Regions from separate parts of the Staphylococcus haemolyticus genome, predicted to be linked through region 3. Evidence: predicted binding sites of a transcription regulator. Region 3 holds the regulator's gene; each other region holds the start of a gene.

Region 1 (7,408 bases), 320 kb from region 3:
ATGAAATTGATAAGTTAGATATTACGACGCAACAAAAATCTGACATAAAAAAGCAATATAAAACTAAGAACAGTGACGCTTGGAAAAAAGCAGAAGAACAGAAGAAAATGACAGAAGATAATAACATTGACACCGTTCCGACAGTATTTATAAATGGCAAAAAAGTGAAAGATCCATATGAAGTTGAAGAGTGGAAGAAATACTTATAGTTATGAATTGAAAGTATTGTAGTTAGTAACGTTGCCAATCATTTTAGTGCAATATCGTAATCTCTTAGAGAGAAGTAAAATAATTTTAATAAAGATTAATTTAAAGAAGAATTGTAGTGTACATCGCTAGGATTCTTCTTTTTTTAAAATTAGGAAAGGTAGTAACTTAATCAATGATAGATTTTTTAATAAAAGATGATTTTTATTAAATTGAAAATAAAAAACATTAAAAACCTATTGTAATTTTATACAAATAAAGTTATACTTTTAAATCGTAATTATTACTATTTATGAGGAGTTATATGAAGCGATTTTTAAGTCTTACCATTTTATTATCTATAATGTTATGTGTTTTAGTAGCTTGCGGAAAAGAAGATAGTTCTAATAAGGGGTCAAAGGATGGCGATAAAATCAATGTGTCTACAACCGTTTATCCTTTACAATCGTTTATAAAACAAATAGGTGGTAATCATGTGAATGTATCATCCATTTATCCTGCTGGCTCAGACTTACATGATTATGAACCAACTCAGAAAGACATGTTAAAGGTTAATAAATCTGATTTATTCGTGTATACAGGTGACGATTTAGATCCAGTCGCTAAAAAAGTTGCAGCAACAATTAAAGACGATAAAAAGAAAGTATCATTACAAGATAAATTAGACCGTTCAACATTACTAACAGATCAACACGAACACGGTGATGAAGAACATGCAGATTCACATGAACATCATCACCATCATCATGGTGGATACGATCCACACGTATGGTTAGATCCTGAGAAAAATAAAGTGTTTGCTAAAGAAATTAAAGACCAGTTAGTAGCCAAAGATCCAAAACATAAAAATGAATACGAGAAAAATTTCAAAAAATTAGAACATGCACTTGATGACATTGACAATCAATTAAAAGAAATTACTAAAGATAAACAAGGTAATGCTGTATTTATTTCTCATGAATCTTTAGGTTATCTCGCAGATCGCTATGGCTTTGTTCAAAAAGGAATTCAAAATATGAATGCTGAAGACCCATCTCAAAAAGCACTTACACAATTAGTTAAAGAGATTAATGAGAAAAATGTTAAATACATATTATATGAAGATAATGTTGCCAATAAAGTAACCGAGACAATCAGAAAAGAAACAAACGCAAAACCTTTAAAATTTTATAATATGGAGTCACTAAATAAAGAACAATCTAAAGATGAATCAATGGATTATCAAACGTTGATGAACAAAAATATTGAAGCATTAGATAAAGCATTGGACTCCAATATAAAAGTAGAAGACGAAAAAGCTGAACATAAACATGACAAAGCTATTTCAGATGGCTATTTTAAAGATAATCAAGTTAAAGATCGTGCGTTATCAGATTATGAAGGTAAATGGCAATCAGTTTATCCCTATTTAAAAAATGGTGATTTAGATGATGTAATGAAACATAAATCAGAAGAAGATAGCGCTATGACAGAAAAAGAGTATAAAGCATACTATGAGAAAGGTTATAAAACTGACATTTCTAGCATAAATATTAAAGGTGACAACATTACTTTTGAAAAAAATGGGAAGAAGGTTACTGGAACGTATAAATATGTTGGTAAAAAAATCCTAGATTATAAGAAAGGTAATCGTGGAGTTAGATTTATTTTTAAATTGACAAACGATGATACACAGCAATTACCGAAGTACGTTCAGTTTAGTGATCACAATATCGCACCTAAGAAAGCTGAACATTTCCATATCTTTATGGGTGATAACAATGATTCATTACTTAAAGAAATGGATCATTGGCCAACTTATTATCCTGCCTCACTAGATAAGGATGATATTAAAGAAGAAATGTTAGCACATTAAAAAATTTTAAATTTGAATCTTTTTACTTGTAATTCCATTTGAGTCTATTTATTATACTAAGTATAATAAATATACAAACTATAGTACTGATTTTCAGCTACGTAGTTTCATAATTTAAATAATGGAGGTATGTACACATGGCTAACTTAAATTTAGACCCAGCACATTCAGGAGTTAACTTTTCTATTCAACACTTAGTTGTATCAAATGTTAAAGGACGTTTTAACGAATTTGACGCTAACATTTCAGGTGATTTCAATGATTTAAGTTCATTACAAGGTACTTTTACTGTTAAAGCAAATTCAATTGATACTAAAGTAGCAGATCGTGATAATCATCTTAAAAGCGCAGATTTCTTAGACGCTGAAAACTACCCAGAAATTAAATTTGAAATTACTAACGTAGATGATAAATCAGTTACTGGTAACTTAACTATGAAAGATCAAACACATGAAGAAACTTTTGATTTAGATTATAAAGGTACTAGTTTAAATCCATTAAACGGTAAAAACACTGCTGGTTTAGTAATTACTGGTAGCCTTAACCGTGAAAAATATGGTATTACGTTTAACCAACAACTTGAAACTGGTGGTTTCTTATTAGGAAAAGACTTAAATGTTGAATTTGATTTAGAATTTCCACTTGAAGACTAATCACTAGTTATTAAAAATACTTATATGGCTTCCTACAAAGTAGACATTAATGAATGTAAGCTTTGTAGGGAGCTTTTATATTTTTGTAATTAAAATCAATAACTGGTAAATTCAGAGAGAGCATTTAAAAAATAGATAGGGGGATTTAAATGTCAATTCAATTAAAAGATAATAAAATTATATTTAATAGAACGTTTGAGGCGCCAATAAATGAAGTATTCGAGGCATACACTACGGAGACGTTATTCGAACAATGGTTCCATCCTCAAGGAGGTAAAACAAAGGTTTATCGTTTTAATCCAGAAGCCGGTGGTGATGCCTTCTTTGCGATAGAAATGCCAGAACAAACAAGTTACACATTGACTGAATATAAAAAGGTGGATAAACCTAATCATATTGAATACTTAGATTTCTTTGCTACGTCTCAAGGTGAGAAAGATACATCATTACCTGGGATGCAAATTTTGATTGATTTCACTTCAGAATCAGCGCAACGCACGCTTGTAACGTCAACTTCTATCTTTCCAACAAAAAATGCGGCGCAACAAGCACTTGATATGGGTGTAGAAGCGGGAATGAATTCTACATTAGACCAACTTGATTCATTATTGAAACAAAAAAAGTCATAAGTATGTCAAAAAAATTCAACTAAATTTAAGTTATAATGTAGTTGAAATGAGGTTGATGATATGAAAGAAAGATATTTAAAAGTACTAGCTTTATTTTCAGTTAGTACATTAATACCTACAGTACTACTCAATTCAAAGGCAATTGATAATAGTGCAATTAAATATGTTTTAAGAACAGCGCTAGGCTATGGCATTTTTGCTACAGGTTTACGCTATTTATCAAGACTTAAAGCACATAAATAGTAAATTACTAAGTGAGATAGAATCGTGTCTACATGATACGATTTTATCTCACTTTTTTTACCTAAAAAATTTAAGCTATTCATGTTTTCTTAAAAAATATATAATTGAAACATAACTTGAAAGGATGTAGGGGGCATACATATGTTGAAGAACAATAAAACGGTTGAAGACACCCATGCAACGCGTGATATTGTAGAAGCTGCTGTCGGGCAGGTACAGACGAAAGAAATTATGGCTACAAAAACGCCTGGTAGATATGCATTGAAAGCAATCATGTCAGGATTTTTATTAGCAATCGTAACGGTATTTATGTTGGCAATTAAAACACAATTTGCAGGCACTAATGAAGGTTTAGTTAATTTGTTAGGTGCGATTGCATTTAGTTTAGCTTTAGTATTAATTGTGTTGACGAATTCAGAATTACTAACTAGTAATTTCATGTATTTAACGGTAGGCTGGTATTATAAAGCCATTACTATTAATAAGATGTTGTTCATTTTCTTATTCTGTTTTATTGGGAATATTATAGGTGGATTCATATTATTCTTCTTAATGAAAGGGACGCATATTATGACGCCAGAAATGATTGCCAGCTTAAGTAAGACAGTACATATGAAAACGGTAGAATCAACTTGGTTAAATATTTTAGTTAAAGCAATCTTCTGTAATTTCTTTATTAATATTGGTATATACGTGTCTATGTTATTTAAAGAAGGACTGGCAAGAGCATTCTTTATTGCTGCAGGGGTTGTCGTGTTTGTATTCATGGGTTATGAACACGTTGTCTTCAATGCTGGTTTATACGCAGGTATGGTGTTCTATAATTTAGATGCACTATCATGGTTAGGTGTTATTAAAAATATTGTGTTTGCTTTAATTGGTAACTATATCGGTGGTGGTATATTTATTGGTTTAGTATATGCGTATTTAAATGGTTCACGTGATAGTATGAAAGCTAAGTAATCAATAATAGGGTTGTGTTATCACTAAGTTAAATGAGTAGATAGCACAACCTTTTTTATTGAATTAATTTAACCACATTATTGAAAAAGTTGACTAAATGATGATTAAAACATATCATTTTAATCAACATTAAAGCATTTAATGACCAAATTTTAAAAGTAATAAAGTCTAATATAAAGGGGATGAAGCCATTGGTTGCGAATATATTAGTGGCACATGGCATGAGAAAAGGTGATCAAAATAAAGCGTTGGGAGAATTCTTAGATCGTTTATTAAGTGATGAATCGTATGAATATGAATTAGCGTTTATTGAAAGTGAAGAAAAGAGTATTGAAAAAACGATTGGTCGCTTAATAAAGCAAGGTGAAACTCAATTTAAAGTTGTACCTCTTTTGATCTTTTCGGCAATGCATTATATCGTCGATGTTCCTGAAATTTTATCAAATATCAAAAAAGATCATCCTGAAATAAGTTACGAAATTAGTGAACCGCTTGGTACGCATGACTATATGGTGGATTTAGTTGAAAAACGTATTCAAGATGTTGAAATTTCTACCTCCTCTAATTATGCGATTGTATTAATCGCACATGGTAGCTTCTCATATACGAAAGCACATGATGAGTTAAAGGAATTTAGTGAAAAAATGAATCAACCTGTACCTATCTATTGTCGTACGCTATATGGTGACATTACTTTTAGAAATGACTTGGATCAACTTTCGAATGAATATGATGAACTTATTGTAGTGCCAATGTTTTTATATGATGGGCGACTAGTAAATAAAGTAAAACGACTCATTTCAGAAATGGATATACAGGGTACGCTTCACATTACACCATCTATTAATTTCGATAACATATTAAAGAGAATTATTAGTGAACGTTTAAAGCAATTAACATTTAATTAGGATTTATAAGCTGAGGCACAATGTGTCTCAGTTTTTTATTGTATTTGGACAAGTTATTGAACGTATTAGGGAATTCCCCGATTTTTAATTAATTTGTGAAAATCATCACATTTGAAGTGGAATCTGTTATAGAATAGCAGTGAAGAAACAAATGTTGAATATCAAACATTTTAAAAAACAAAAAATTGCAAATGGAAAATAAGTAAATTTAAAGTGATAAAAGGGGCATATTTTATGACTAAACAAAAATTAGTGATGATTGGAAACGGCATGGCGGGATTAAGAACGATAGAAGAAATTCTAGAGCGTTCAGATTCACAATTTGACATTACAATTATTGGGAAAGAACCTTATCCAAACTATAACAGAATAATGTTATCAAATATATTACAGAAGAAAATGACTGTAGAAGAAACAATAATGAATCCATATGAATGGTATGAAGAGAACAACATTCAGCTCATCGTCAACGACCCAGTAGAGACGGTTGATCGTTCAGCACAAACAGTAACAACATCAAAAGGTGTTGAAGTGAATTATGACATTTGTATATTTGCAACAGGCTCTAGTGCATTCGTATTACCGATACCTGGATCAGATTTACCAAGTGTTATAGGTTGGAGAACAATCGAAGATACTGAACGCATGATTGAAATCGCTAAAACGAAAAAGAAAGCTGTCGTTATTGGTGGCGGATTATTAGGACTTGAATGTGCACGTGGTTTAATGGATCAAGGTATGGAAGTAACTGTATTACACTTAGCAGAATGGCTTATGGAAATGCAGTTAGACCGTAAAGCTGGAGGCATGCTTAAAGCAGATTTAGAACGTCAAGGTATGAATATCGAGTTACAAGCGAACTCTAAAGAAATTATTGGTAAAGATGATGTAGAAGCGATTAAATTGGCAGATGGAAGAATAATCGAAACAGACTTAGTTGTCATGGCAGTCGGTATCCGTCCATTTACTCAAGTAGCACGTGATGCAGGTCTAGAAGTAAATAGAGGTATCGTTGTAAATGATTATTTACAAACATCAGACCCTAATATTTATGCGGTTGGCGAATGTTCAGAGCATGACGGCAAAGTATATGGCTTAGTCGCACCGCTCTATGAACAAGGTAAAGTGTTAGCTGACTACCTAACTGGAAAAGAAACAGAAGGGTACAAAGGTTCTACAACTTTCACTTCATTAAAAGTGTCTGGTTGTGATTTATATAGTGCGGGACAAATTGTTGAAAATGAAAATGTCCATGGTATTGAAATTTTCAACAGTGTCGATAATATTTATAAAAAAGTCTATTTGAGTGATGGTCAAGTTGTCGGAGCAGTATTATATGGTGATACAGATGATGGCTCAAGATTCTATAATATGATGAAAAAACATGAATCATTAGAAGACTATACATTAGTATCATTATTGTACAAAGGTGGAGAAGAAGCGGTAACTTCTATCGCTGATATGCCAGATGATGAAACGATTTGTGGTTGTAACGGTGTAGATAAAGGTACGATTGTTAATGCGATTACGACTAAAGGATTAACTTCAGTGGAAGAAGTAACGAAAGCAACTAAAGCGGGTAATTCATGTGGTAAATGTAAAGGACAAATTGGCGAGTTATTACAATGCACATTAGGTGATGACTTTGTAGCAGCGAAACCTACCGGAATTTGTGCTTGTACTGATTTAACACGTGATCAAATTGTTACGCAAATAAGAGCTAAAGGACTAAAAACATCAAAAGAAGTACGTCACGTACTAGACTTTAAAGATAAAAATGGCTGTCCAAAATGTCGTCCAGCAATAAACTACTATTTAAATATGGTATATCCACATGACCATCAAGATGAAAAAGAATCACGCTTCGCAAATGAACGTTATCATGCAAACATTCAAAATGATGGTACATTCTCTGTTATTCCACAAATGCGTGGAGGCGTAACAGATGCT
Region 2 (7,408 bases), 550 kb from region 3:
TAACTCAATCGGTGAAACGATGGATTTGTACGGTACGAATCGTAGCGTTGGTAATTTATACGGCACAATGGTCTTCGAAGGAAGCATGACGCTTGATGAGATGCGTGAGCATTTACAAATGAGCAAACCTAGCATGAGTGCTGGCGTCAAGAAATTACAAGAATTCGACATCGTAAAACAACAATTTACGCGTGGTAGCAGAAAACAACATTTTATCGCCGAAAAAAACTTCTTCCATTTTTTCCGAAATTTCTTTACACAAAAGTGGGAACGTGAAGTTGATACTAATTTAGAAGCGGTCGAAAAGGCACAATTACTGTTAGACGAAACATTAAAAAATGCTGACTTAGACGATCATGCTAAAGCAGAAGTCGATAAAATCCAAGCTCAATTAGATCACACTAAGCAATATTGTAAATGGTTAGAAAACTTAAGTAATGCCATTGAAAGTGGACAGATATTCGAACATTACCCAATTCCAGAAAAAGAAGATATTTAAAAAAGCTAGCAGATTTTCTAAAGTGTAAAACTTTGAAGAATCTGCTAGCTCTTTTTTATTTATAAGTTATCATCATCATCTGATTTTTCTTTAACTTGCACAATACGTATTGAACGTCTCTCAATTTCTTTATGTTTATCCGCTCTTGTCTCCAGTTTAATCCGATCTCTATTAAGCGTAATAATAAACGATATCATCATAAAAATAAATATGACAATCAACGGTACACTCGCCAGTATGGATGCTGTTTTTAATACTTCTAGCGCACGTTCACCACCAACTAACATAAGAGAGAATGGTAATAGACACAACGCAAATGCCCAGAATAAACGGTTAGCCTTTAATGGCTCTCCAATAACTTTTTTCTGAGATGCAGCAGCTAAAATATATGAACCTGAATCAAATGTTGTTGCTAAGAATAAGAATGCAGAAATCAAGAACAATACAACAATTAATGATGAAAATGGTAATTGATGCATTACTTGAATAATCGTTGCTTCAGTACCGTGTGAATTTAAAAAGTTAATAACATTAAATTCACCAGTAATTTGTAAATACACAGCATAGTTACCAAATATACCAAAGAACAATAGACAGCCTAATGTACCATAAATAATAGTACCTAGAATGACTTCTTTAAGACGACGTCCTTTTGAAATACGTGCGATGAACAGACCGATAAACGGTGCATATACTAACCACCATGACCAATAGAATATTGTCCAGTCTTGTGGAAAATTCGTTTCTTTACGTCCTTTAATCCCACCAAAAGGTTCCATCCAAGTGGCCATATGGAAGAAATCTCTCAGCATATTACCAAAACTTGTAATCGTTGTTTCCATAATAAATACAGTAGGCCCAACAATAAACACAAATCCTAATAATAAGAATGATAGCCATACGTTAACATCACTTAATTTTTGAATTCCTTTTTTCAAACCAGAATAAGAACTGACTGCGAACACCACTGTGATTGTTAATAAGATGATTGAACGCACAACCATATTCTCTCCATCGATGCCTGTAAGTTTCTCTATACCAGCAGAAATCATTGGCACGCCAAGTGCGAGTGATGTTGCTGCACCTCCTAGTAAACCAAAAATAAATAATATATCCACTAATTTACCTAAAAATTTATCCGTTTGTCCCTTTAAAACTGGACGACATGCTTGACTGATTTTGTAAATTGGTTGTTTCTTAACGAATACTAAATAACCAATGGGTAATGCTGGCAACACATAGATTGCCCATGCGATTGGTCCCCAATGGAACATCCCATATTGCGTTGCATATGTAAGTGCTTCATCTGACATCCCTTTTGCACCATTCGGTGGTACTTGATAATAGAATGCCCACTCAATGACACCCCAATATAAAATATCCGATCCAATACCTGCACAGAAGAGCATAGACGCCCAACTAAAGTTATTGAATTCTGGTCTATCAGTTGCCTTTCCAAGTGTTACATTGCCATAACGACCGAATGCAATATATAGTACAAAGAATAGAATGATTAATCCCATAAATAAATACACAGTTCCAATTGAATTGGAAATTGCGCTATTGATATCGGTAATTACTTTTTCACTGGCTTTAGGGAATACCATCATCGGTGTAACAGCTACAAGTAATACGATTACCGTCCCTATAAAAGTCGGCCAATCCATAATTTTTTCTCGTTTCAATTATGTTCCTCCTCAAAATTGTTGTTTCGATAAAAATTAAAAACCACTTTCTTGTCACGGTTTATTCACATATTGACGATATCTAAAATTAAATAAAAATGCAAATTACATTCAAATTATACTTTCCTATTTATTGAATAAATATATATTTCAGACATATTTTAAAGCTTTAAAAATCGCCATAACAACAGTGTTAAATTTAAACTTAACGTATTTAACAAATTTTATATTGTATTAATTTTGCATAATAATACTGTTATTATGAATTTATATTTATTTGAATTCTTTTAAAATACCTGTTCATTTTCAAAAGAAAAGACCACTAAACTTTGAGCATTTGCCCAAAATTAGTGGTCTTATAATCTATAATCCCAATAAAAATTTAATTAAGAATCCAACCACGATTGATACACCAATCGCAAAGAAACCTGGAATAATAAAACTTGTTGCACGCGTGCGTCCGGTCTCATCTAGATTAACTGCAAATAATAATGTTGGCTGTGCTGGAATGACGAAATTGACATTAAGCGTTTGGACCATTGCAATGAAATACATTGGTGGAATACCCATACTCATGACAATCGGCACCATAATGGAGGCTGTTGCAGTTTGCGAGATAACGATCATTGCCACTATGGCAACTAAGACAATGACTAGCCAAGGTATAGATTGAATTGTTTGTCCAATATCGTCTTGTATAATTTTTAAATTTTGCGGTGCATTAAATACAGTAGCACCTAACCAACCTGGGCCAAGTACTGCAAAGAGTGCACCAATAGCTGATTGCGCAATATTAGATGACAATATATCACTCGTGTTAATCTTCATCATTAATAAATTAATTGCAACACTCAAATACATAAAGAATTGGACGATTTCCGTCATAGTTACTTTAACTTGTTCACCATCAACATTAAATGAAGGCATTAAATTTGGAAAAATACCAAAAGTTAATATACCTGCAACACATAATAAAAATCCAACTACGCCTAATTTGGTTTTCGTTGTAAATGATTGTTTGACTGGCACTTCAGGCGTATGTGCAATTTCACTTGCAGTGACCGTTGTCTTACGACCAACAAATGTACAAAAGACACTCAACATTAGCATCGTAATAATCGCTGTAGGTAATACAATACTTAAATATTGTCCCATTGATATATGATAACCAGCCATTACTGATATGATATAAGCTGTTGCCGATGCTGCAGGACTACATAATAAGGCTAAATTTGCAGTCAAAACAGATGCGGTGAGTGGTCGTTTAGGTTGGATATTTGCTCTAACAGCAGTCTTAGCAATAATAGGTTCTAAAGATAAAGCAATATTTGCGGTACCTACACCAAATACAAACAGAAAGACAATCATTGGTGCGATAAAAATAATGGATTTCGGGAAACGCTCGATAATTTTAGAAGCAAGAAAGACTAAATAGTCTATTCCTCCCGTAGCTTGTAAAGTACCACCTGCGATACCAATAGATAAAATGATTAAAACTGCAGTGACAGGCGCTGAACCTGGAGGCAACTGAAAACCAAAAATCATAATGAGTTGTGCCACAATGGCGAAGATACCACACCCTAATGCACCAGCTGTGCGAAGCCCTAATATAATAGCCAGTATCATTATGATGATTTCTACTACAAACAGTAGCATGATGAAAGCTCCTAACTTTTCTGAAAATTATTGTGATTTTTTTAACATACATAGTTTATCACTTGCAGATGCTAAAAGTATAGAATTGAAGAAAAATTGAGATATTAAATGTAAATAAAATGTGAACATTCAACCTTACTATTCAATTTATTTCTCATCAATTTCAATTTAAAAAACCTTGAAAGTATGCTTGATATAGCATCTTCCAAGGGTTTTATAATCATTATTTCTCACGATGATTTATATGCTCATCTTTAAGCGTTCCTTCTTTAGTTGGTGCCTCTTCATAGTCACCATCTACACCTTTATCATCAGTATGACCTTTTGCCATTTCTAAATTTTTCTCAGTTTCTTTTCGTTTTTCTTTTTTAGAGCGTTTATCATATGCTCGTTCTTCTAATAATGAACCCCAAATGAGGCCACAAATAATCGCAATAGTTACAATAGCAATTAGAGCTAATATAATCCACTTAATTACATCAAACGTCATCTCTACTCACCCTCCTTCACAATTAAACATAATATTCTTTAAGTATTCTTTTTCTTTTTATTATGTTTCCCTTTATGCTTGGGCTTCAATCACACGAAGACCTATCTTGTCACAGTCTTTTCTCAAAAGAAAAAACCACGACTCCGCATGATAAGGAATCGTGGTTAAAAGTTATTTCAAATTATGAAATGTAGTTGTATGAACCAGCTTGGCTAGCTGAGATTGTACGTGATGAAACGACACCAGGTCCACCATTATAGTTCATTTCTGAAACTTTAACTGAACCATCATCGTTTACACTTTCAACGTATGCAACGTGACCGTATGCACCTTGAGATGTTTGCATTACTGCACCTGCTTTAGGTGTGTTATTAACTGTGTAGCCATCTGCAGCTGCTGCAGTTGCCCAGTTATTTGCATTACCCCAAGTGCTACCAATTTTACCGCCTACTTTGTCATATACATAATACGTACATTGACCTGCAGTGTAAAGGTTTGAACCTCCACTTGATTTACCAGCTAATGCTTCGCTACTAGAACTTGAACTAGTTGATTGTGTAGTTGGTGCGTTTTGAGTTGTGACTTTAACGTTACGATCTGAAGTTGAATAACTAGCACCTAAACCACCGCCAGCATTATTGTTTGCTGTGTATGATTGAGTGCTTTGGTTTGATTGATTGTTATTGTAATTATAGCTATAGTTATTGTTTGATTGAGTATTGTTTACTGCTTGGTTGCCAGTGTTTTGTTGACCACCTTGTTGAGCTTGAGATGGGCTCCAGTTACCTTGCCATTCATAATGATAATTACCTTGTTGGTCAATTGTGTAAGTGTAACTATATGAATATGGGTCATTAGGGTTATATCCATTATTAATTTCCGCTGCGTCTGCATCTTGATGTGCTAATCCGAATGTTGCAATACCTGCTGTTGCGATTGTAGCTGTAGCGATCTTTTTCATAATAAAATATCCTCCTAGAATGTTTAAAGCTTATTTTTTCTCGTGGCTACCTGCAATTGACATATTAGAAATTTCAAATCAATTTGATTCAAAATAGTTTTAAGAAATTTTTTCCTCGTTAAATAACGACAAGACATACTCTAACAGACACACAAGGGTTTGTGTGGAATGTTAAGGGTTTGTAAATGAATCATAATAATTTTACTTTGCATGTAATAAACATAGACTTATATTACAATTATAAAAACACTTCTATGACAGTGCTTATACTATATTAATCAACAGTGTATATACTCGACTTGTAAAATATCTGATAATTTTAAAGATGTTTTATTTCATGTAAAGTGGGAAGTATGAAGCGTTTTCAAAGTTTGGCGAGGATATTTTGAAAGTATTTTTTATAATAATAATGATAAAAATCGAATCCCCCTTATAAGACATCAGCGACATGCTTATAAGAAGGAATATGAGTTTAATTATTCAATTTAGATCTTTTAACAACGTACTATATCGAGTCATTTAGATTGTAACTGTACCTATTAATACTGCTATGCCCAGTAGCACAATCGCAAATCCCCAGATCCAAAAGAATGCATATTTAATATATGTACCCATGTTTGCCTCAGCGAGACCAATAGCTAACCATAGTGCAGGAGAGAACGGGCTTACAAATGTTCCTACAATATTACCGATTACCATTGAATATGCTGTTGAAACTGGATTAATACCAAATTGACTTGCAGTTTGTTCTACTATAGGAAGTAACGCGAAATAATACGCATCTGTACTTGTAAGTAAATCAAGTGGAACGCCAAAGAAACCGACAATGATATGTAAATATGGTCCAACGGCATCAGGAATGATCTTAATGAAATTTAAAGCAATTGACTTTAACATACCTGTTTCTTCTAAAACACCTAAGAACATACCTGCTGCTATAATAACTGCGGCCATCATTAATGCATTTGGTGCATGTGCCTTAAGACGGTTCATTTGCTCATCCACATTTGGGAAGTTAATCACTAATGCAATTGCAACACCAATCATAAAAGCAAATTCAGGCGGGGCAACGTTAGCTAACATCATAACTAAAACGATAATCGTCAATAGTACATTGGCCCAAATTACCCAACCATGTTTGAACGCGCGTCCTCTTACAGGAAACTTAATGTCTTGATCTCGTTCGTAATTTTTCACAAGTCGATGAATATCAATGTTTAATGTAGGTTCTACTTCACCGTTATCGATTGCCTTCTTAATTCGTTTCTTTTCCCTAAACCCTAAATAAGTTGCGAAGATAAGTACTAACACGAAGCCAATCAATTGTACTGGAATGATGCCATACCATAATTCATTAACACTTTTCACTTTCAATACAGAAGCAACACGCGCCATTGGTCCGCCCCAAGGCACCATATTCATAATCGCGGCACTAATTGCTAGTAAAAGAATTAATAAGTATTTGTTCATGTTTAAAGCTTTATATAGTGGCAATAATGCAGGAATTGATAATAAGAAAGTGACAGCACCTGCACCATCTAATTGTGCAAACATACCAATCAATGCTGTGACAATACAAACAATGACTACATTACCGCGAGTCATTAATATAAGTCGTTTGACAATAGGTTTGAACAGGCCACTGTCAGTCATAATGCCAAAGAATATAATTGCAAAGATAAACATGATGACTACGCTCATCACAGATCCTAAACCACTATTAAAGAATTTAACTAAATCTTTAATGCCGTATCCTAATAGCAAAGCACCAATACTAGGAATTAAAATCATACCGACGACTGGACTAATCTTTTTTGCAATTAAAAGTCCAACAATTGAGCCGATAATGATTATCCCCATTATTGTTAACCACATACTATCCCCTTGCATGTGAATTCCCCCTTATATCGTAATACGCTCTCCATTTATATAGAAAACGTTTTCATAATTTTATCAAAAATCTGACTTTAATTTAAGACGATATGCAAAAAAAGCGTGTTATCAATCAATAAAAGGACTGACAACACGCAGAATACTTTTAAATAATTTCTTTATTCTTCAAATATTCGATAATAGTACTTACTGATTCTTCTACACTTTGATGTTCTGTATTAATC
Region 3 (7,408 bases):
TGTCATTGGGTCTCCCCCAAATCCAAAAATTTGATAATTTCCAGTAGCATTGTTTTGTTGAGAATAAAATTTATGAATTGCTAATGCAATAGGATCTGTTGCTCCAATTAACGCATCGATACCACTAGCATTTTTTAACTTCTCAGAAACATCATTTTTTGCCTCTTCATATTTAAAAGAAGTTAAATAAATTTCAGGATAAACATCGTATTTTTTTAAACCATCAATAATACCTTGTTTACGTTTGACGCCTACAGCAACGTCCTCCTCACTTACACCAAAGAATACAACGTTTTTATGCTTTTTACTCCCTATCTGTTCCCCTACTATAAAACCTGCTTGATAATCATCATGAATTATACTATGTAAATTGGGATAGGATTGTCCAACTAGAATTACCGGTACATTTAATTTTTCAATTACTTCCAAGTGTTCATCAGTCAAAGTAGTAGCCATTAATATGATGCCATCCACTTTACTTCTTGAAAATGTCTCCAAGGCCTCTATTTCAGCACGTATATCTAAACCAGTATAGTTAAGTAATAATTGATATTGATGTTGATGGCATACAGATACAATTCCTTTCACAGTTTCATCAACCGCATGTGAATTCATCCTTGGAATGATAGCACCAATTAGATTCGTATGCTTAGCTCTTAAACTTTGAGCAAACTGATTTGGCTGATAATCATGTTCTTCAATAATTCGACTTAATTTTTCTTTAGTTTGGGGGCTTACTGAGCCACCATTTAAAAAGCGGGAGACCGTGCTTTTAGATACTCCCGCTAAATTTGCGATATCTGATATATTTTTCATTAGATTAATCACCTAAATTAGTTTTCATTTAAGAATTATTTTATCACAGAAATAATCTCTCAAAGTAACTTTTTAATATGTATTAGACTAATAATATTATCAATATCTCTTATTTAATTTGTTTAGTTCTCCATAAAAATAGGCTTTCTCACCATGAACAAGTTGATCTAAACCTGCTTTATCTTCTTCTTCCGTAGTAGCGATAGGCATTATTTTCTGTAAAATTTTTCCTATAATCCATGTTAAAACAATGGTATAACACAATACCACGATTACAGCTAGTATTTGAATTAAGACAGAGTGTACATCTCCTGTATAAATTAAACCATTTGATACATCATTATTAACATGTTGTGATTGAAAAACACCGGTAAGAATAGCACCAACAATGCCTCCAGCGCCATGGATACCAAATGCATCAAGTGTATCGTTATATTTATACTTCACTTTGATTACATTAATAACAAGATAACAAACGATTCCACCTGCAAATGAAATAATAAAAGCACTGAAATAACTAACGTAGCCTGCTGCCGGTGTAATAGCGACTAACCCTGCTAACACGCCTGATAACAACCCAAGTAAACTTAATTTCTTAGTAATACAGTACTCAACTACTAACCAGCTAAAAGCACCACCACTTGCAGCAATAATCGTATTTACAAATGATGTTAATGCGACATCATTTAAAGTATAAGCACTACCTGTGTTAAAGCCATACCAACCTATCCATACTAAAATACCGCCAATTAAAGTGATTAAAAGATTATGTGGCTGTATTTTTTCAATTTTTTTACCATTACCTATCATGATAGCTAAAATAAGTCCTGAGAGTCCAGATGTGATATGTACAACTGTACCACCTGCATAATCAAGGGCACCAAGTTGTTGAATCCAACCTCCGCCCCACACCCAATGTGCAACTGGACTATATATTAAAATCACCCATAAAAAGATAAAGATAATAAATGGAAAGAATTTCATACGTTCAGCGATTGAACCTGAAAGTATTGAAACTGCAATTGTACAAAACATCATTTGGAATAGCATAAATAATGCAAATGGAATATGTGGACTTAATTGATCATTAACTGCAAATCCGACATGCTGTAGTCCAATTAAATCGAAATTTCCTATCAAAGCATTTCCCGTTCCAAAACTTAATGAAAATCCTAATACAACCCATGTGAAAGTCACGATAACCATTGCTGCCATACTTTGCATTACTGTATTCAAAACATTCTTTGATTGAACTAGACCACCGTAAAACAAGCTAAGACCTGGTGTCATAATCCATACAAGTAAAGTGCAAAGAAATAAAAAAATTGTGTCATCCATCTTCATAATTACCACTTCCTTTAAAAATATCATAATGATACTAAATTGAAATAGCAAAAATGTGTAAGATAAAATGACACAATATGTTACATAATATAACAAAGACATTTTGCATGCCTATTTTGTTTTAAGCTTTCTGAATTGTAATTGTCCATGAAGCATCGTCTAATTGTTCATAATTCGTAACTGGATAACCTTGCTCAGCTGCCCAATTAGGAATAGCTTCTGTTGCTTGTGTGCAATCAAAATCAATTTTAAGTTCATCACCATTATCTAGTGTTTGCATTTTCTTTTGCGCTTCTATCAATGGGAATGGACAAACCATACCTACAGTACCTAATTCATATAACATTGTATTACCTCCAAATTAATTAAGTTGTTTGTACTTGTTTTGTCGCTGTTGTTGCTTGAGACTTAGATGTTTGTTTTTCTAATTTTTTCATTGGTCTTATAAATATAAAGTAACTCATAAACCATACACCTAAAATCATAGAACCAAGTGCTATCCATCCTTTCCAAGACATGATAGCAGTTTCTACTAAACCATTTCCAATTGAACATCCTCCAGCTACTGAAGCACCAAATCCCATACAAATACCACCAATAGCACTATTGCGAATGGTCTTTTTATCAGGTAATCGCCATTTAAATTCACGTGATCCTTTAGCAGCAATATAAGAACCTAAGAATATACCTAAAATTAATAAAACTCCCCAATCAATTAGCTTAGTATCACCTGTTATTAAAAAAGTAATTAAATTTGCTGAAGGTGTGGTAATGCCTAAGCCGTAATCTCTTCCAGTAGAAATACTCATTGGCCAAGCTATCAAAGCAATTAATCCTACTGCAATACCAGCTACAAATGGATGGTATCGTTTTTCAAATAAATAGTGTCTCAAGCCACTATATTTTTGTTTAAGCTTTGGAACTGCAAATTTGGGTTTTGGTTTACGTAATGTTTTAGTTACAAAAATGATAGTTATAATTGTTAATACTAACGTAAACACCCACATAGGAATACCGGTAGTCTGAGACATATTTGCATTAATGTTTGTAGGTTTATTAATCCATGACATTACTGGAAGTAATATACCAGTTTTAGTAATAGCAGCAGTTACAGCATATAGTACGAGCGCTACCCAACTGCCAATCAAACCTTCACCAGCTCGATACCATGTACCTGTAGCACATCCTCCTGCTAATACAATACCGATTCCAAATATAAAAGCACCAATAATTGTACCTATAATTGGAAATGTACTATCTGGGATAGATATAACATTTAATCCAGTTAAAATAAGTAGTCCAATACTTTGGACAGTAATAGCAACTAATAAGGCATAAAACATTTTATTATTTTTTTGAACGTACATATCTCTGAAGCCACCAGCTAAACAGAAGCGTGTACGTTGCATCACAAACCCTAATAATATACCTACTATAAGACCACTAATGATCATCCATATCACTATCAATTCATCCTTTCCCGATTGTTTTACTAAGGTGTTATAATCAATTGTACTAAATTTTGCAACATCTTAAAATTAAACGCTTTTGATTTTAATAATATGATGTTTTAAAAACTAAATGAAATTAATGAATGTTAAACGCAAATTAAAAACACCCCTCTTATAAAGAAGGATGCAAGAATATAAATATAAAAATTAATTAGAATAGTTTTTCATAAAGAATAGCAATGATTGCAATTCTATGCCCAAGTCAATATGATGCACTTGTACGGTATTAGGTACTTCTATTCTAGCTGGTGTGAAATTTAGTATACCCTGAATATCAGCTTCAACCAACTGATTTGCAACGCGTTGTGCTGCTTCCTCTGGTGTAGTTAATATTACAACATTGATATTTTGAGCATTGAGTACTTTCTTCAAATCGTTCATATGATGCACAGATACATCACCAATCTCTGTTCCGACAATCTGTTCATCTATATCAAAAGCCTCAGTTATTGTCATTTCATCATGAATTGAAAAGTTATATGTCAAAAGTGCTCGACCTAAATTACCAACACCTACTAAAGCTATGTGTATATTATCACTATCACTTAATGCTGTTTTAAAGAATTCTAATAGACTATCTATATTGTAACCGTAGCCTTTTTTGCCTAATTCTCCAAAATAAGAGAAATCTCTTCGGATGGTTGCTGATTCAATATTGAGTGCCTCACTAATAGCCTTAGAATTAACCCTATCAATGCCTTTTGACTTGAGTGTGTTAACGAATCTGTAATATAAAGGTAATCGCTTCAAAGTTGCCCGTGGAATTTTAGATTTATTATGAGCCATTTAAAATGCCCCCCTTTATGTTTGAATTTTATAATCTATGTATCCAAACTATTTTGAGTGCTATACGTTTTAAATTTAAAAATGTCGTTATGTCCTATTATGAATACTGGAATATTATACCCTAACATATTTTAAAAATAAATAACTTAGTTTCAAGAAACTAAGTAATACGGTAAAATATAGAGTAATATACAATCTAATTTCGAGTAATAAACTTATAAATAGAAAGGTGAAACCTGAATGATACTCTTGCAATTAAACGATATTTCGAAATCATTTGATGGCGAAGATATTTTCACGCGTGTGAATTTCGAAGTAAAAACAGGCGAACGAATTGGTGTCGTAGGCAGAAACGGTGCTGGTAAATCGACTTTAATGAAAATCATTGCCGGTGTTGAAGACTATGATAGCGGTCATATATCAAAAATCAAAAATTTACGTATGGGTTATTTAACACAGCAAATGACACTTAATTCATCTGCTTCAGTCTTCGAAGAAATGTCAAAACCGTTTGAACATTTAAAAAAAATGGAACTTCTAATTAGAGAAGAAACGAATTGGCTAGCTGATCATGCATCTAACTACTATTCCGAAGAATATCAACAACATATGGAACGCTATGAATCTTTAACTAATCAATTCGAACAACTTGATGGTTATCAGTATGAAAGTAAAATCAAAACTGTTCTACATGGTTTAAATTTCAATGAAGATGATTTCGATAAACCTATCAATGATTTCAGTGGTGGTCAAAAAACGCGATTATCCTTAGCCCAAATGCTATTGAATGAGCCAGATTTATTACTACTAGACGAACCTACAAACCATTTAGATTTAGAAACGACGAAGTGGTTAGAAGATTATTTAAAATATTTCAAAGGTGCCATTGTTATTATCAGTCACGATAGATATTTCCTAGATAAAATAGTCACTCAAATATATGATGTTGCACTTGGCGATGTTAAACGTTACGTCGGAAATTATGAACAATTTATTGAGCAACGTGATAAATATTACGAAAGCAGAATGCAAGAATATGAACGTCAGCAAGATGAAATTAAAAGATTAGAAACATTTGTAGAGAAAAATATAACACGTGCTTCAACTAGTGGAATGGCAAAAAGTCGTCGAAAAACACTAGAAAAAATGGAACGTATTGACAAACCTATGTTGGACGCAAGAAGTGCTAACATTCAATTTGGCTTTAATCGTAATACAGGTAATGACGTTATGAATATACGTAATCTGAAAATTGGTTATGACTCGCCTATTACATCTCCTATTAATATTGAAGTAAGTAAGGGGGATCATATTGCCATTATTGGCCCAAATGGCGTAGGTAAAACTACTCTAATCAAGACCATCGCTCAACGTCAAAATCAATTAGAAGGTGAAATTACCTTTGGTGCAAATCTTCAAATTGGTTATTACGATCAAAAGCAAGCTGAATTTAAATCTAATAAAACAATTATCGACTATGTTTGGGATCAATATCCAACAATGAATGAAAAAGATATTCGCGCTATACTCGGACGTTTCTTATTCGTGCAAGATGATGTAAAGAAAGTAATCAATGATTTATCTGGTGGAGAAAAAGCTCGTTTGCAATTAGCGCTACTTATGCTTCAAAGAGATAATGTATTAATTCTTGATGAACCAACAAACCATCTTGATATAGATTCTAAAGAGATGTTAGAACAAGCGCTAAAAGATTTTGAAGGAACCATTCTTTTTGTATCACACGATCGTTACTTTATTAATCAATTGGCAAATAAAGTATTCGACTTAAATTATGACGGTGGCCAAATGTATTTGGGAGATTATCAATATTACATCGAGAAAACAGAAGAAGCAGCGGCACTTGAAGCTTTTAAAAATGAGCGCAATGATTTTAGTAAAGAGGATACTTCAAATCAAAATGAAGCTAATGAAAATGTAAATACCTATGATTCTCAAAAGCAACAACGTCGTGAGCAAAGAAAATTAGAACGTCTCATTGAGAACTGTGAAGCCAAAATTGAAGCATTTGAGAATGAAATAGCACGCATTGATGAACAACTCACTCAGCCTGACGTATTCAATAATCCTGAAAAAGCCTCATCATTAGCGAATCAGAAACTTGAAACCGAACAAATGTTAGAACAGGTTATGTCGGAATGGGAAAATTTACAAGAAAATATCTAAAGACTCATTATTTTACCAGAGTCCGGGACATAAAGTTCTTGGATAAGTGAAAAAAAGACAATTTCTATTGAAATAATATAGAAATTGTCTTTTTTATAAATTTTTTGATTATTTTCAGCTCGTTGAGCTACTACTTTTCTTATATTAAGTGCCATTAATACAAAACCAAGTTCTCTTTTGACTTTATTGAGTCCTCGGACAGACATCCGAGTGAAACCCAAAATAGCCTTCATAAATCCAAAAACAGGTTCCACATCAATTTTTCTTTGACTGTAGATATTTTTTGTTTCTGGTTCTGAAAGCTTTTTGTTAATTTGGGATTTAAAATATTCCCAGTTATAATTCTTCATTATTTTTTTGTTTGTTTTTGAATTGAAGTTCATACATTGATTTTTCAGAGGACATTCTGAACAATCATCACATTCATATAATTTGAAGTCTCGCTTATAACCATACTTATCATGACGATAGGCATATCTTTTAAAACCTAGCCGTTTATTATTCGGACAAATGAATTCGTCATTAATTTCGTCATAGTTCCAATTTTGAGTATTAAAGATGTCACTTTTATATTTTTTAGTTTTATCTTTTATAAACATTCCATATGTTATGAGTGGCGTTCGATTAAAGTCATCTATAATTGCCTTATAATTTGATTCACTACCATAACCTGCATCAGCTACAATATATTCAGGTAAATGACCGTAGGTCTCTTGAATTGAATTTAAAAATGGAATCATCGTTCTAGTATCCGTTGGATTTTGATA

The links. The regulator Rex, encoded in region 3, represses fermentation and respiration genes when NADH is low (regulators of the CRP and FNR family bind a similar motif). The targets are predictions, from matches to a motif close to TTGTGAAATATTTCACAA.
Region 1: a site for Rex is predicted at 5,552-5,569, ahead of nirB (nitrite reductase large subunit NirB). Genes of this name have one in related genera too.
Region 2: a site for Rex is predicted at 3,871-3,888, ahead of EQ029_RS01670 (anaerobic C4-dicarboxylate transporter family protein). Genes of this name have one in related genera too.

The regions. Positions count from the first base shown of each region.
Region 1 is NZ_CP035291.1:600,967-608,374, forward strand. Features, by position in the region: gene EQ029_RS02705 (thioredoxin domain-containing protein) at 1-209, shown strand, start outside; gene adcA (zinc ABC transporter substrate-binding lipoprotein AdcA) at 512-2,062, shown strand; gene EQ029_RS02715 (YceI family protein) at 2,200-2,715, shown strand; gene EQ029_RS02720 (SRPBCC family protein) at 2,865-3,344, shown strand; gene EQ029_RS02725 (hypothetical protein) at 3,405-3,587, shown strand; gene EQ029_RS02730 (formate/nitrite transporter family protein) at 3,729-4,550, shown strand; gene EQ029_RS02735 (sirohydrochlorin chelatase) at 4,742-5,458, shown strand; gene nirB (nitrite reductase large subunit NirB) at 5,693-7,408, shown strand, end outside.
Region 2 is NZ_CP035291.1:374,700-382,107, reverse strand. Features, by position in the region: gene cudC (choline uptake/conversion transcriptional regulator CudC) at 1-499, shown strand, start outside; gene EQ029_RS01675 (BCCT family transporter) at 559-2,184, opposite strand; gene EQ029_RS01670 (anaerobic C4-dicarboxylate transporter family protein) at 2,548-3,840, opposite strand; gene EQ029_RS01665 (hypothetical protein) at 4,064-4,330, opposite strand; gene EQ029_RS01660 (CHAP domain-containing protein) at 4,512-5,291, opposite strand; gene EQ029_RS01655 (CitMHS family transporter) at 5,811-7,181, opposite strand; gene cysC (adenylyl-sulfate kinase) at 7,330-7,408, opposite strand, start outside.
Region 3 is NZ_CP035291.1:924,134-931,541, reverse strand. Features, by position in the region: gene EQ029_RS04425 (LacI family DNA-binding transcriptional regulator) at 1-816, opposite strand, end outside; gene EQ029_RS04420 (ammonium transporter) at 916-2,160, opposite strand; gene EQ029_RS04415 (sulfurtransferase TusA family protein) at 2,282-2,506, opposite strand; gene EQ029_RS04410 (YeeE/YedE family protein) at 2,526-3,623, opposite strand; gene EQ029_RS04405 (redox-sensing transcriptional repressor Rex) at 3,819-4,457, opposite strand; gene abc-f (ribosomal protection-like ABC-F family protein) at 4,698-6,641, shown strand; partial or broken gene EQ029_RS04395 (IS1182 family transposase) at 6,649-7,408, opposite strand, start outside.